DNA from 3 places in the Alkalibacillus flavidus genome. Region 2 is predicted to be linked to each of the others. Evidence: riboswitches for the same ligand, from Rfam matches in the RefSeq annotation. Region 2 holds a riboswitch; each other region holds the start of a gene.
The links. A riboswitch is a leader RNA that binds a small molecule or an ion and turns the genes downstream of it on or off. The one in region 2 is predicted to bind thiamine pyrophosphate.
Positions count from the first base shown of each region.

Region 1: it holds a riboswitch for thiamine pyrophosphate, as region 2 does, so the genes downstream of both, ABID56_RS07070 (ABC transporter substrate-binding protein) here and ABID56_RS12180 (YkoF family thiamine/hydroxymethylpyrimidine-binding protein) in region 2, are expected to answer to the same signal.
Region 3: it holds a riboswitch for thiamine pyrophosphate, as region 2 does, so the genes downstream of both, tenA (thiaminase II) here and ABID56_RS12180 (YkoF family thiamine/hydroxymethylpyrimidine-binding protein) in region 2, are expected to answer to the same signal.

Region 1 is NZ_JBEPMX010000006.1:65,106-69,697, reverse strand. Features, by position in the region: gene ABID56_RS07080 (ABC transporter permease) at 1-556, opposite strand, end outside; gene ABID56_RS07075 (thiamine-binding protein) at 549-848, opposite strand; gene ABID56_RS07070 (ABC transporter substrate-binding protein) at 852-1,844, opposite strand; TPP riboswitch at 1,943-2,052, opposite strand; gene ABID56_RS07065 (acyl-CoA synthetase) at 2,357-3,949, shown strand; gene ABID56_RS07060 (hypothetical protein) at 4,071-4,220, shown strand; gene ABID56_RS07055 (double zinc ribbon domain-containing protein) at 4,290-4,592, shown strand, end outside.
Region 2 is NZ_JBEPMX010000016.1:16,457-21,048, reverse strand. Features, by position in the region: gene ABID56_RS12190 (aldehyde dehydrogenase family protein) at 1-398, opposite strand, end outside; gene ABID56_RS12185 (HD domain-containing protein) at 453-1,154, opposite strand; TPP riboswitch at 1,215-1,317, shown strand; gene ABID56_RS12180 (YkoF family thiamine/hydroxymethylpyrimidine-binding protein) at 1,412-2,002, shown strand; gene ABID56_RS12175 (ECF transporter S component) at 2,013-2,621, shown strand; gene ABID56_RS12170 (ABC transporter ATP-binding protein) at 2,611-4,185, shown strand; gene ABID56_RS12165 (energy-coupling factor transporter transmembrane component T family protein) at 4,169-4,592, shown strand, end outside.
Region 3 is NZ_JBEPMX010000003.1:213,683-218,274, forward strand. Features, by position in the region: gene thiE (thiamine phosphate synthase) at 570-1,181, opposite strand; gene thiM (hydroxyethylthiazole kinase) at 1,174-1,914, opposite strand; gene thiD (bifunctional hydroxymethylpyrimidine kinase/phosphomethylpyrimidine kinase) at 1,911-2,711, opposite strand; gene tenA (thiaminase II) at 2,708-3,394, opposite strand; TPP riboswitch at 3,432-3,537, opposite strand; TPP riboswitch at 3,793-3,901, opposite strand; gene ABID56_RS05000 (hypothetical protein) at 4,035-4,382, opposite strand.

The DNA.
Region 1 (4,592 bases), on a different contig from region 2:
ATGTGGCCGAAATTTTCAAACCAGAAAATAAAGACGGCAACGCATTTGGCCACTCTAATTTACGAAAGATTTGCCGTTTGGTCGCGCCAGCCATTTGCATGTAATGGCTTAGATCGCGGTCAGCTTGCTGGAAGCCACTTAATAATGAAATCGCAATCGGGAAAAAGCACACAAGTGTGATCACGATTAATTTAGGGAACATGCCGAAACCGAACCAGCCGACGAGAAGTGGAGCCAAGACGATGATTGGAATGTTTTGCGATAAAATAATAAGCGGATACATCGATTGGCGTAAAAACGGCACTAAATGAAGTGCGATTGCAATGCCGACACCGCTTGCACTTCCGATCACGAAACCGATCACGATCAGTTTTAACGTCGCGAATACGTGCTGGTTATAATCGGTCCATTCGGTGACGCCGACTGTGATAATATCGCTCGGTGGGGGTAAAAACCACTTTTCGATGTTAAACACGACCGTACTTAATTCCCAACCGGCGAATAAAACAATTAAAACGAGCGCCGGCCGCCACCCTTGTATGATTAGGTTACGCATCGCGATGCTTCTCCGTTAACGCATCCATTGACGCCCCTTCTGGATAATGCGCAATTTTCACCTGGGCGATCACGTTCGGACAGCCGATGTCGATCATTTTTCGGTTAATTTGTTCGACAATGGCAAGTAATTCAGACAGTTCGCCTTCCATCGTCGTCTCAAGCGGCCCGACTTCGTATTTGACGCCCGATGAAGCGATGACGTGAATCGCTTCATCGACGTATGGAATGACGTCGTCGTTTGGCCCGGGTGTTTTCGGGATGACTTGAATGCTTAATAATGTATTAGCCATGTGTTACTCCTCCTTGGGTAAAAAGTCGTTCGTAAAGGCTGATTCTGCGTCAAATTCGCCTTCAAGAAGGTCGTGTTCGTTCATCCATTCGGCGTAATTTTCCCAGACGTCCAGTTTTTGATGACCCCATTGTGGTGCGTCATCTTGATAGCGCGGCGATAACCATTTTTGGCTTTCGCGCACGAGTTCTTCGTCTAAATCAGGTTCGGCTTCGATTAATATATCCGCTGCTTGTTCAGGGTTGTCGATCGCAAATTGATAGCCTTCTGACGCTGCTGCGACGAAGCTTTCGACGACTTCAGGTTGTTCATCAATCATCGTTTCGTTTGTCGCGAGTACTGGTGTGTAGTAATCTAGTTTGTCACTATATTCAGTTAAATAAATCATGTTCAGATCAGTGCCACGAAGTTCAGCTTCAATGCCATCCCAACCGTAATAAATCCAGCCGAAATCGATGTCTTGGCGCTCAACGGCTGTAAAAAAGTCTGTGTCTCCCATATTGACGATATCGACTTTTTCAACGTCGGCATTTTCCTGTTGCATCACAGATGAAATGACCGCTTTTTCGAGTGGGGCACCCCATCCGCCGTACGTTTTACCTTCAAAATCTTCAGGAGATGTTATGCCTTTTTCTTCTAAAGAAGCGAAACCTGATGTATTGTGCTGAATGACCGCTGCGATGGAAACGACCGGCACGTCTTGGGCGCGTGCTTCCGTAATGCTTTCTTGAAAACTGACCCCAAAATCGGCCTGGCCTGATGCGATGAGCTGATCGGCTGACGATTCACCTGGAAGCATTATCTCAACATTTAAACCGTGTTCTTCAAAATACCCTTCCGCTTGTGCGACATATAGGCCAGTATGATTTGTGTTAGGCGTCCAATCGAGGACGACTTTCACGCTTTCGTTGTCACTGTTTTCTGTGTTGTCTTCACTTTCCCCGCCGCATGCGACGAGTAACAAACTTACTACCATGATCAAAATCCATTTTTTCATCTTAGAAAAACCTCCCCAAATTGTGTTTAGCCATAAGTTGGAGGTATTAAAAAAGCCCTAGGAATAGTTCGCCTAGGGCACACAAACGTTGATTAATTACGTCGAGTCGATGTGTTCCCTACGCTGGTCTTAGCCAGTTCAGGTTCTAAGAGTCAGTATCTTACGGATACAATCTCAACCAGCAACACTGGTCCCCCTACAACTTATGTCTATTTTGATTTTTATTCCATTTCAGTGTGCCACAATCTTGTAACAATTGCAACGATTACTTCGTATTTGTTTATCACGTGATCCGCACGACCGATTGATACGGCGATTTTCAGGAGGGATACGGCGATTTTTTCAGATTATACGGCGATTTTACGAAAATATACGGCGAAATCTCGGGATTTTTCGGCGATTTTCCGAAAAAGCATCTTCACTTGAATTGGGCCATATACTATTTTATAATAATAATTAGAATTTTCAGATTTGTAAGTCATCAGAACAAATTTGGGGGAGTGTTTCACGTGATGTCGAACGATTTGAATCAAATGTTGGAACGTACGAGACGAAACACATTAGGTGACTTATTGTTACGGACGCGCGAGCGGATGCCGGACAAGTTTGCGCTAGCGTATGAAGGACGGCGTGTTACGTATGCTGAGTTGGACGATTTAGTGAATCAAACAGCGCATGCGTTTCGCGAGCAAGGCATGGTGAAAGGCGATATGATTACGGTGATGTCGAAAAACAGTCTCGATTTCGTCGTGTTAAAATTTGCGCTCGCACGACTTGGAGCTGTGATGATTCCAATCAACTATATGTTGTCACACGATGATGTGGCGTATATTTTAGAACATTCGCAAGCAACGGGGCTGGTGGCGTCAACCGATTTTGCGCCTGTATTGGAAGAAGCGGTGAAACGAGATTCAATCCATTTTAAGTTTGTCATGGATTTAGCTGATGGCGAAGCGGTTTCAAGTGATCTGGCGGATTGGCAATCCCTTCAAGCGGTGCGTTCGGATCAGCCGACGACGCTCGTGGATGAAGATTTAGCAGATGAAGACTTAGCGCATGTGTTATACACGAGTGGGACAGAATCGCGACCGAAAGGCGTTATGTTATCGCATAAAAGTTTGGTGAGTGAGTACGTCAGTTGTGTCGTCGATGGTAAGATGGAAAGCCGTGATGTGATGGTACATGCGCTTCCGATGTACCATAGTGCGCAACTCCACGTATTTTTAGGGCCAAGCATTTACTTAGGGGCGAGTGGAGTGATTTTACCGAATGCTACACCTGAAGGAATTTTAGAAACGATCGAGCGTGAAGGGGCTACGCAATTGTTCGCACCACCGACTGTGTGGATTGCCCTCTTGCGTCATCCTGATTTTGATAAGCGGGATTTATCGACGCTTGAAAAATGTTATTACGGTGCAGCGATTATGCCCCGGGAAATATTAAAGGAATTAGCGGAACGATTGCCAAATGCGAAGTTTTGGAATTTTTACGGACAAACAGAAGTCGCCCCGCTTGCGACAGCGCTCCAGCCAGAAGATCAATTGCGAAAACTCGGTTCGGCAGGGAAACCGTCATTAAATGTGCAAACGAAACTCGTCGATGATCAAGGCGAGGAAGTGCCTCGTGGTGAAGTTGGAGAAATTGTTCATCGCACACCTCATGCGATGAAAGGATATTTAAATGACCCGGATAAAACGGCGGAAGTGTTCCAAAATGGTTGGTTCCATAGCGGGGACTTAGGCATGATGGATGACGAAGGGTATATTACGATTGTGGACCGCAAAAAGGATATGATTAATACAGGTGGCGTTAATGTTTCGAGTCGGGAAGTGGAAGAAGCGATTTATGAGTTAGAGGGTGTGTCAGAGGTCGCGGTGGTCGGTCTGCCTGATGCGTATTGGATTGAAGCGGTGACAGCGATTGTCGTGCCGAAAGAAGGCTATGAGTTGTCTAAAGATGACGTCGTGCAGTTTTGTGCTGAAAAGCTGACTAAATTTAAAGTCCCGAAATATGTGGAGGTCACCGATCAACTACCGAAGAATCCGAGCGGAAAAGTGTTAAAACGCGCGTTGCGTGATCAATACGAATCGGTGACGAATCAATAAGGGTGTGAAAAGGCCGGCGTCGATGCCGGTCTTTTTAATGGCTTAGCAGGGTGAGAAGGCATTCGGTGATATAGGAGGATATGCTATAATATAGAAAAAATGGATATAATGGAGTGTGTTTATGAGTTACAATACTTGGTTAATGGCGCTTATTGGCGGTGTGTTGACGTTTGTTTTTGCGGGGCAAGTTAATCCACTTATTATCACGAACGTGCTATTAGGAGGAATTGTCGGATTATTGCTAGATATGAAGCACGAGAAATCGTCATAGCATTTGTTTTCGGATAAATTATGATACAATTAAGAAAATATTGATTTCTACGAATAAAGGGGAAGGCTAATGACGGATCAAGCAACAGAAAAGGCTCGGTTGCAAGCTGATAAATCAACGCTTCTTGCTGAACTTGGAGCATCGATTTATCATCAATATCGATTAGGCCAATTGTATAGCGAAGAGCTCGAAGATTATGCGAAGCGGTTGCAAAAAATAGACGATTTATTGCATCGTTTACGCGAGCAAGACGAGTTACATAAAACGTGCACGTGTGGGGCTGTCGTCGGTGAATCAGATACATATTGTCATGCGTGTGGTCAAACGCTGTCGTTTTTAAAACAAGATCATCAAGATGACGCGTGCATTAAT
Region 2 (4,592 bases):
GGCGCTGCGTCCATCGGAATCGATTCGCCTTCTAATTTACGTGCCTCAACGGAAGCAAACTTTAACGTCTGAACGGTACGATCGACTTCCCCTAACGCATATTTGATCGGTTTACCCGCTTCTTGCGCAATCGTTTCAGCTACCATTTGTTTTTGGTCGGCAATAATGTCGCTCGCACGGTTTAAAATATCGGATCGTTCATGCGCAGGCATTGAGCGGACTGTTTCAAATGCATCACTCGCAAGGTTGACCGCTTTTAACATTTGCCCCTGACTGCATTCTGGAACTCTTACAATTTCTTCTTTCGTATGAGGGTTCATTAACGCATACGTTTCGGTTGCGTTTTTCGTTAATTCATCAAGATAGGGTTGATACTGCAACATCATATCACCTTCCATAGTTTATTACGTCTCCCTTTACTATTCCACAAAATTTCATAAACGTAACACCCTTTAAGCAAATCCATCCCATTCAGCAAAAAATTGTTGCAAATATTGCTCCATAAATTGGTGACGTTCGCAGGCGATCCGATAACCTTCTTCCGTATTCATCTTATCTTTCAATGTTAATAATTTTTCATAAAAATGATTGATGGCAGAACTGTCGCCACGACGATATTGGTCTGGTGTCATGGATTCGCGCGGGAATAAATTCGGATCATGAATGGGACTTCCTTTTGACCCTGAATAAGTAAAACAACGTGCAATCCCGACTGCCCCAATCGCATCGAGCCGGTCAGCATCTTGAACGACCTCCGCTTCAAGACTCGGTAAGGCCTCAAAACCGTGTTTAAACGAAATGGTATCGATAATAGCGAGAATCTGATCTATGTGATATTGCGACACACCTTGATTCTCGAGCCACGATTCAAGATTCGCCCGTTCAAGATCAGGGTCAACCACAACTTTATCATCTATGACATCATGTAGAAGGGCTCCCATCGTCACAACCCACGCATCAACTGTTTCCGTTTTCGAGATGTGTTGAGCATTGTGAACAACGCGTACAATATGCCACCAGTCATGACCCGATCCTTCTGATTCAAGTTTTTCTTTCACCATCTGTTCCGTTCGTCTAATTATCTCTTTTTCATCTTCCATGACTGTGATGCCACCTTTTTTCATAAACTCTCGACAAATTCCGTCACCTTTCACCGTTTACAAATCCTAATCCTTTTATTATGATGTAAGTATAACAAAACTGCATACGTGATGAACATGCACTAGGGGAGCTACGTCGTGTGGCTGAGAAGGAATGTCCTGACCCTCAAGACCCGAACTAGATAATACTAGCGTGGGGAAGTGCAGTGAGGCTTGAACAACTGTAAGCACGACCACACTAAGGCTGAACTGCATTCCCACGGGATGCAGTTTTTTTGTTATGACACTACATTTTAAGGAGGCGATTCGTCATGACGAATCAACAGTGTGGAACTAGTCGCATCGCAGGTGTTCAGTTTACACTCTTTCCGATGAGCGACAACTTTGTGGACATTATTTTGTCTGCATTAGATGAGGTCGACCATTCGAGTGTGTGGAAGGAAACAGATGATGTCACAACGTGTATGAGAGGTAAAATCGTGCATATTTTTGATATCACGAAAGCGATCTTCTTACACGCTGCTAAAACAGGTGAACACGTCGCGATGAGTGGTACCTTTTCAGTCGGTTGCCCAGGTGATAACGAAGCGGACGTGTATATGGCAGAAAGTGACGAGCCGGTCAACGCGCCTAACTTAAGTGCCAACGAACAACAAGCTGGGTGTAAATTTGCCATTCACCCTCTTGGTCGCGACGATTATATGGACAAAATTTACGAACAAATCGACTTATCAAAAGCGCGCGGCGTTGATGTCAGTCCGTCCCATTATATGACGCGTTTAGACGGCGATGTTGCATCGATCTTTGATGCTATGGAAGAAGCTTTCGAAGCTGTGCAGCAAGAGGTATCGCATACGACAATGACCTTTACGATTTCGGCGAATAGCCCGTCTAATCGATAGGAGGATAACCATGACAAAACAATGGAAGTTAAAAGAAATTGTCTTAATGTCCATTTTGGGTGTGGCATTTGCGGTTATTTATTTATTAGCGTTCGGTTTAGGTCAGGGACTCGTCGGGTTGTTAACACCTTTTGGGATCGGGCCATTAGGATATGAGTTTATTTATGGCATTTGGTTTATCGTGTCAATCATCGCAGCCTATATTATCCGTAAGCCTGGTGCTGCATTCACGTCGGAGTTAATCGCTGGTACTGTTGAAGTCTTGATCGGCAGTCCGGCTGGCCCTCAATTAATCATGAGCGCTGCTGTCCAAGGCTTAGGTGCAGAAACGGCTTTTGCCCTTACAAAATGGCAAGATTATCGTACTCGCATCTTAGTGTTAGCTGGTGTTATGACAGCCATCTTTAGTTTTGCGTGGCATTTTTACTCTGCCGGATTTTATGCCTACGAATACTGGTTAGTTGCTATTATGTTAGTCACAAGAATCATCAGTAGCATTCTAATCACAGGGCTTCTCGGTAAATGGCTAAGTGATCAATTAGCTAAAACAGGTGTACTAAGAGGGTACGCGCTTGGAAAAGAACATCGACAAAAAGGTGAGCACCATCATGTCTCATAAACCGGTCCTAACTGCCGAACATTATTCATTTAGTTATGAGACATTAGATCAACCAACATTGGATGACTTAACGTTCTCATTGTATGACAATGAGGCGACGTTGTTGATTGGGCCAAGTGGTTCTGGTAAATCGAGTTTGTCCCTTTGTTTAAATGGTTTATACCCTGATGCGGTTGAAGGTGTCGCATCAGGGGAGATCTTTTACCGAGGTCACTTGATTAAAGACTTCGCTAAAGGAGCACTTAACCAACAAATCGGCATCGTATTTCAAGACCCTGAGAGTCAGTTTTGTATGATCACGGTTGAGGATGAACTCGCATTCACCCTGGAAAATTGCCAAGTACCACGGGACGAAATCGAGCACCGGATCAACCAGATACTGAACCATATCGGAATGATTGACTATAAACAACAAGCAATCCATACACTTTCGGGCGGTCAAAAACAAAAAATCGCACTCGCGTCGGTGTTATTGCTTGAACCAGACGTTCTCATTCTCGATGAACCGACGGCCAATTTAGACCCGATGAGTCGGTTAGAATTTATTCAATTAATTGAACAATTGCGCATGACTATGGCGCTAACGATTCTAATCATCGAGCATCAGGCAGACGACTGGCTTAAACTGATCGATCGAGCCCTCGTTTTAAACCAAGACGGTCAACTGATAGAAGATGGTCCTGTCGATACAATCTTTCAAACAAAACAGACCGTGTTAATGGAACATGGCATCTTCATCCCTGAACAATACAGGCGTCATAACCACCCACGCAAGCCGACTATAGACGCAGTGCACCGTAAGCCGTGTCTCGCGATGAAGAATGTTTCATTTTCAAGAAACCATTCACCTATATTACAGCATATCAATATGACCTTTCATCAAGGTGAAATGATAGCAATTGTCGGTGAGAACGGCGCAGGTAAATCAACATTATTACAATTAATAGCTCGGCTTTTACAACCAAATGACGGGGCAATTACCTTTTTAGAAAAATCGCTCAACGATTGGAAAGAAGCAGCGTTACGTCAACATATGGGCTTTGTATTTCAAAACCCTGAACATCAGTTTCTGACAGACACAACGTATGATGAAGTGGCTTTCAGTATGACGTTGAACGGTTACGACTACGACACAATCAACAGACGAACAACTCAATTATTAAGTGACTTTCAATTACTTCAAGAAAAGTGGCAAAACCCGTTTGCGTTAAGCGGAGGTCAAAAACGCCGCCTCAGTGTCGCGACTATGTTAGACGAAACACCTGATTTATTGTTATTTGATGAACCAACATTTGGCCAAGATGCTCAAACAACTGCAGAATTAATGCATCTGATGACCAATATTCAAAAGCAAGGAACGACGATTGTTTTCGTCACGCATGACATGGACTTAGTCGATCAATATTGCGAATCTGTTTATGTGCTTCATGATCAAAAGGTACAATATTACAACGATCCTAAAACCCTTTGGCAACAAGACACCTTATTAAATCAAGCACGATTACGAAAACCATCTCGACTAGAAGAAGAGAAAGTGGGTGTCGTCCATGGTGTCAGCCGTTAATCCAACTGTTAAAGCAATTGCGATTTTAATTCCAGGGGTTTTACTAGGATTAACTTTCGACATTTACACGCCACTCGTTTATTTGTTGTTCGTATTCGTTGTAACTTTATGGCTGTCTGATATTCCATTCAAGCGATGGATTACGTTTTTCGCCCCATTCGTTTTGTTCATCGCATCGTTTTCGTGGGCTAGATTATTATATACGAGTGACACATTTCAAGGGGGATCGGTTCTCTTTTCATTTTGGACGTTCGAGGTCACAACTGGTGGTGTCGCAGTTGCGATTAGCTTAGCGTTACGCTCATTATGTTTTATCGCATTATCCCTTTTGTTTATCCTGACAACAGATTCGACGAAATTCATGTTAAGTTTGATGCAGCAATTAAAATTGTCACCCAAAATCACAT
Region 3 (4,592 bases), on a different contig from region 2:
ACTGTCTTATCGTTCAATAAAATCGGTACCTTATACAAACTCTATTTTGATTACCTTGAAGGTTGTTTCAGCAACGGCATTGTCATAAGGGAACTTGGTTGCTGAGGAGATTAACCAGGCATTTGCCGATTCCTCAAATAGAAGCACCATTAAACCAATTTTGAAAATGTAATGAAGATGAAGCATATGTTTACTGCACTAAACTCCAAAAATTAACCCAGTATTATTACAGTAAATAGACTGGTGGGAAGCCGATATTAACTCGAGCTTGCACCAGTCTATTTTAACTGACAAGGATTAGTATTATTTCCCTTCAACGTTTTCACATACGTTAGGCTTAACAACTTCACGGTCAATCATTTCGTAGACGTACTGCTTTCCTCTTCTACAAGTACCATTTCGTCTCCTCTTTCGATATTACAAATAGGGGCAAATAACATTGAGTCTAAGAAATTTTCTCTATTAATATCAATATCGTTGATTTTGGATGAGTTCAGTTAATCAACCGCATCAAAATCAAATTGAATGCCATGTTAAAATTTCACCAACGAACATTCTCTATATCATCTCTATTTCTTCAAACGTTTAACGGTTTCATTCGGCTGTTCACTCCTTGAAATAGCTGAAATCACACTTACCCCTGCACCTGTCTGTCTCACCTGCTGAGCATTCGATTCATCAATACCCCCTATTGCGACGACAGGCAATGGCACCTGTTCTTGGATAAAACGAAGACCTTCGATGCCAATTACTTCTTTCGCATCATCCTTTGAAGAAGTTTTGAACACAGGACCGACACCAAGGTAGTCAGCCAAATCCCAACGACTGACATGAAGCTCTTCAGTTGTAGAAATGGATAGCCCTATTAGGAGCTCAGGAAACATTTCCCGAATTTCCCTAATATCACTGTCGTCCTGACCAATATGAACGCCGTCTGCTTCCAATTCACGAACAATTTCAATATCATCATTTACAAAGAAAGGGATGCCGTAGTCTTTACAAATCCTTCGCAAACGGTGACCAAGCTCTATCTTTGCCTGCCCACTCAGCGCATTTTTACCCTTTTCTCGGAATTGAAAGGTTGTAATGCCACCATTAATCGCCTGTTGTAACACCATTTCCGGATCCTCCCTGCAATCCTGACTGCCCATGATGAAATACGTGTGCAGAAAGTCAGTCATCGGTCTCCCCCAATTCATCTAGCAGGTGAGGAATAAATGTCCCAGGGCCTCCCGCTTTCTTCTCAGCACGTTCGGCAGCTTTATTGTAGAAATTAATAGCGAACTGTACTGCTTCTATTTTCTCTTCCTCAATAGAAATGCAGGCGGCTATCAGAGATCCGAGCAGACACCCTGCACCTGTAATGTAACCGAGGAGTGGTGTTCCGTGCGAAGACGTGAAGAAGTCTTTTCCATCACTAATGACATCTGTCTCTCCAGTCACTACAACCCTCGTCTGTAAAGTCTTCGCCGCTTCTAAAGCAATGACTTCTGCATCCCCACCTTCTTCGGAATCCACGCCTTTTACCTTCAAAGGAATATCGGCAAGCGCACCTATCTCTCCAGCATTCCCCTTCACGACAGAGATATCGACTTCATTCACAATCCTTTGAACCGCCTGTTTCCTGAAAGTCGTTGCACCCGCACCAACAGGATCTAGAAGCACAGGAACCCCTGCTTTATTTGCAGTTCTTCCTGCTTTAATCATAGTTTCTAAATCCTCTTTCCTGACGGTACCAATATTCAATACGATGGCATTCGCGATACCGGCCATTTCTTCAATCTCTTCTTTTTCCTTAGACATAACAGGACTGCCACCGAATGCGAGCAGACCATTCGCAGTAAAGTTCATGACTACCTCATTCGTGATGTGATGAACGAGTGGGCGTTCTTCCCTCAATTGTTCAAGATTCATTGTTCTCTCTCCTTTCTGTAAGCCCAATGATTGGTAGGACCTTTCCCAGATCCAATATCAAAAGAATAACGGATGGCTTCAGTGATGAAGGGCTTTGCCTGTTCGACAGCACCCGAAAGTGTTCGTTTCATCGCCAGATTGGCCGCAATCGCCGAAGCATACGTGCAACCAGTACCATGCGTATTCTCTGTCAGAATCTTATCCTCTCGATACATTCTAACTTCTTCTCCGTCATATAATACGTCCACCGCTTCTCCATCTAGATGACCTCCTTTAACAAGTGCTCCACCTGCTCCAAATTCTTTTACCAAACGCTGGGCTGCTTCTTCCATGTCACGTTCTGTGCTTATTTCCATCTCTAGTAATGTTTCCGCTTCAGGTATATTCGGTGTGATGACCGTTGCATAAGGAAACAGGTACTCAGATAAAGCAGCCCGTGTCTCTTCTTCCATGAGCGGGTAACCACTGGCAGACACCATAACTGGATCACAGACATAAGGAATATTCTGACGTGCGATCCATGTCCCTATCATTTTTGCCGTCTCTAACGTCGCTATCATTCCAGTTTTGATGACATCGACAGGCAAATCTTCTTCAATGGCCGTAAGTTGTGTTTCAATAAAGAACGCTGGAACATGATGAACACCTTGAACGCCTGTCGTATTCTGGGCTGTTAGCGAGGTGAGCACAGACATGCCATACACTTCCCATTCTTCAAATGTTTTGAGATCTGCCTGTATACCAGCTCCTCCTCCAGAATCAGAACCAGCAATCGTAAGGGCTGTAAAAGGCTTCATTTCAGCACCCCCTCTCCAACCGGCCAACCTTCGATCGTATAAGACATCTCCCAGAAAGCATATTCCAGCTGACAACTCTTTCTAAAAGCATCTTTCATAAGCTTGCGATCCTCAGAAGAGGCTGCTTCAGCTTCTTCATTTAGACGCTTCAACAAGTAGTCAGTCGTGTAAGTAATCGAATCATCAGCATAAAATTCAATCCATTCATAAAAAGGATGATCAGGCTCCGGAGAGAATTCTTTCTTCAGTTCCTGGCCGATTTCCTGATACGTCCACGGACATGGTAGCATGGCTGCGATTGTTTTACCGAGAAGCCCTTCCGTCGCGACACTTTTCATATGTGTACGGTAATGGTCAGCCGTAGGCGGTAGCGGGAAGCCTTGAAGTTCTTCGTATGGCACACCAATATAGTTACACAAGTTATGGTGTGGATGGATCTCATCTCCAAGTACAAAAGCGATTTGTGCCTGGAAAAAAGCAATATCCTCGCGTTTTTTCGATTGAGATACCGCCGTTCCATATAGCTGCATGAACGTATTCAAATATTCATAGTCCGCCTTCACATAATGAGCAACTGCTTCGTCTGGTAACTCGCCTTCTCCAAGTCCACGAACAAACGGATGATCAAAAATCGCCTGAAATATATCATCGTTTTCTCTTCTCAATTCTTCTGTAAAAGTCATAAAAAATAGCCTCCTTGTTTTGTATACAGGAAACCACTCGAAATTTTGAGTGCTTCCCTTCGTCGGTATGACCCGAATCAGGTTCAAAGGGACTAAGGCTTTGCCTTATCTCAGCGATGATATTCGCGCCCCTAGCAACGTTTTATACATTTATGACAACGGTTGGTCACTTCAATTACCATTATCTTTAACATCCAAGTGAAATGGTAATAATTCAGTTTATAGCATGCTTTAAAAAAGTAAGATTCACCCTTACCAAACAAGCAACTATATTCTAAGTCTTCTCAAAGCTAACAAATCAACCATGGTCATCATCTATTCCCCCTCCTCTTCTCATGAATAATGGGAAAATGAAAACAAAAAACCGGATCCCTTAATAAATGGGACCCGGTTTGTCAATTTTATGTTGACTACTTCCCCACGCTGGCATCACCCAGATCAGGTCCCAAGAGTCGGAAAGTAAAGCTTTCCTCTCAGCCCGTTTAACAGGCACCCCTAGTAGTTGAACTTCATTATTCACTTGGATAATAATAGTGTAACAAAGTTCAGAAAGTTATGCATCTTTTGTAAGAGAAATATTTTCTATATTACACTCAGCTTGCTCGTCATTGCAATGCTGGAATCTGAAATTTCTAAAAATCTATCTAATAATATTAAATAGATTCGTAGATAAAACCTTCTTACTTTCTTTATCAAATCCATATCCTTGAACACTTGTGATTAAATCATGTTCAGTTGTAAAGCTAGAGCACGCTATAATATGGTCTTGACCTCCGTTAGGTTCTTCCGTTAATTCATATTCAAAGGGATAAGGGTCTTCCTGCTCAAAAAGTTCAAGAAAATCCTCCCACTCTTCATTTTCAGCGCCAACGACCCTCCAGTAATGCAGTTGATGTGAATTGGAGTTGCAAAATTTAATTAATAATTCAATCGAATAAATGGCCAAATCTTTACCTAATTGATTAATGTGAAGACGATCTGAGAACATACCTAAAACAACCACTTGTCGTTTGAATCTTTACTCTCCCATTTCATTTCAAAATCCCACCTTTTTTTATAGTTATTTATAAACGCTATAAATCCTTGAATCAAATTACTCATTTGCTCAATAAAATTTTGTTCACCTACTATTCGTTAGGGAGTGTCAATAATTTTGTGTAAATGACCCTAGTCTAGTAGAAACGTTAGCTTGTTATCT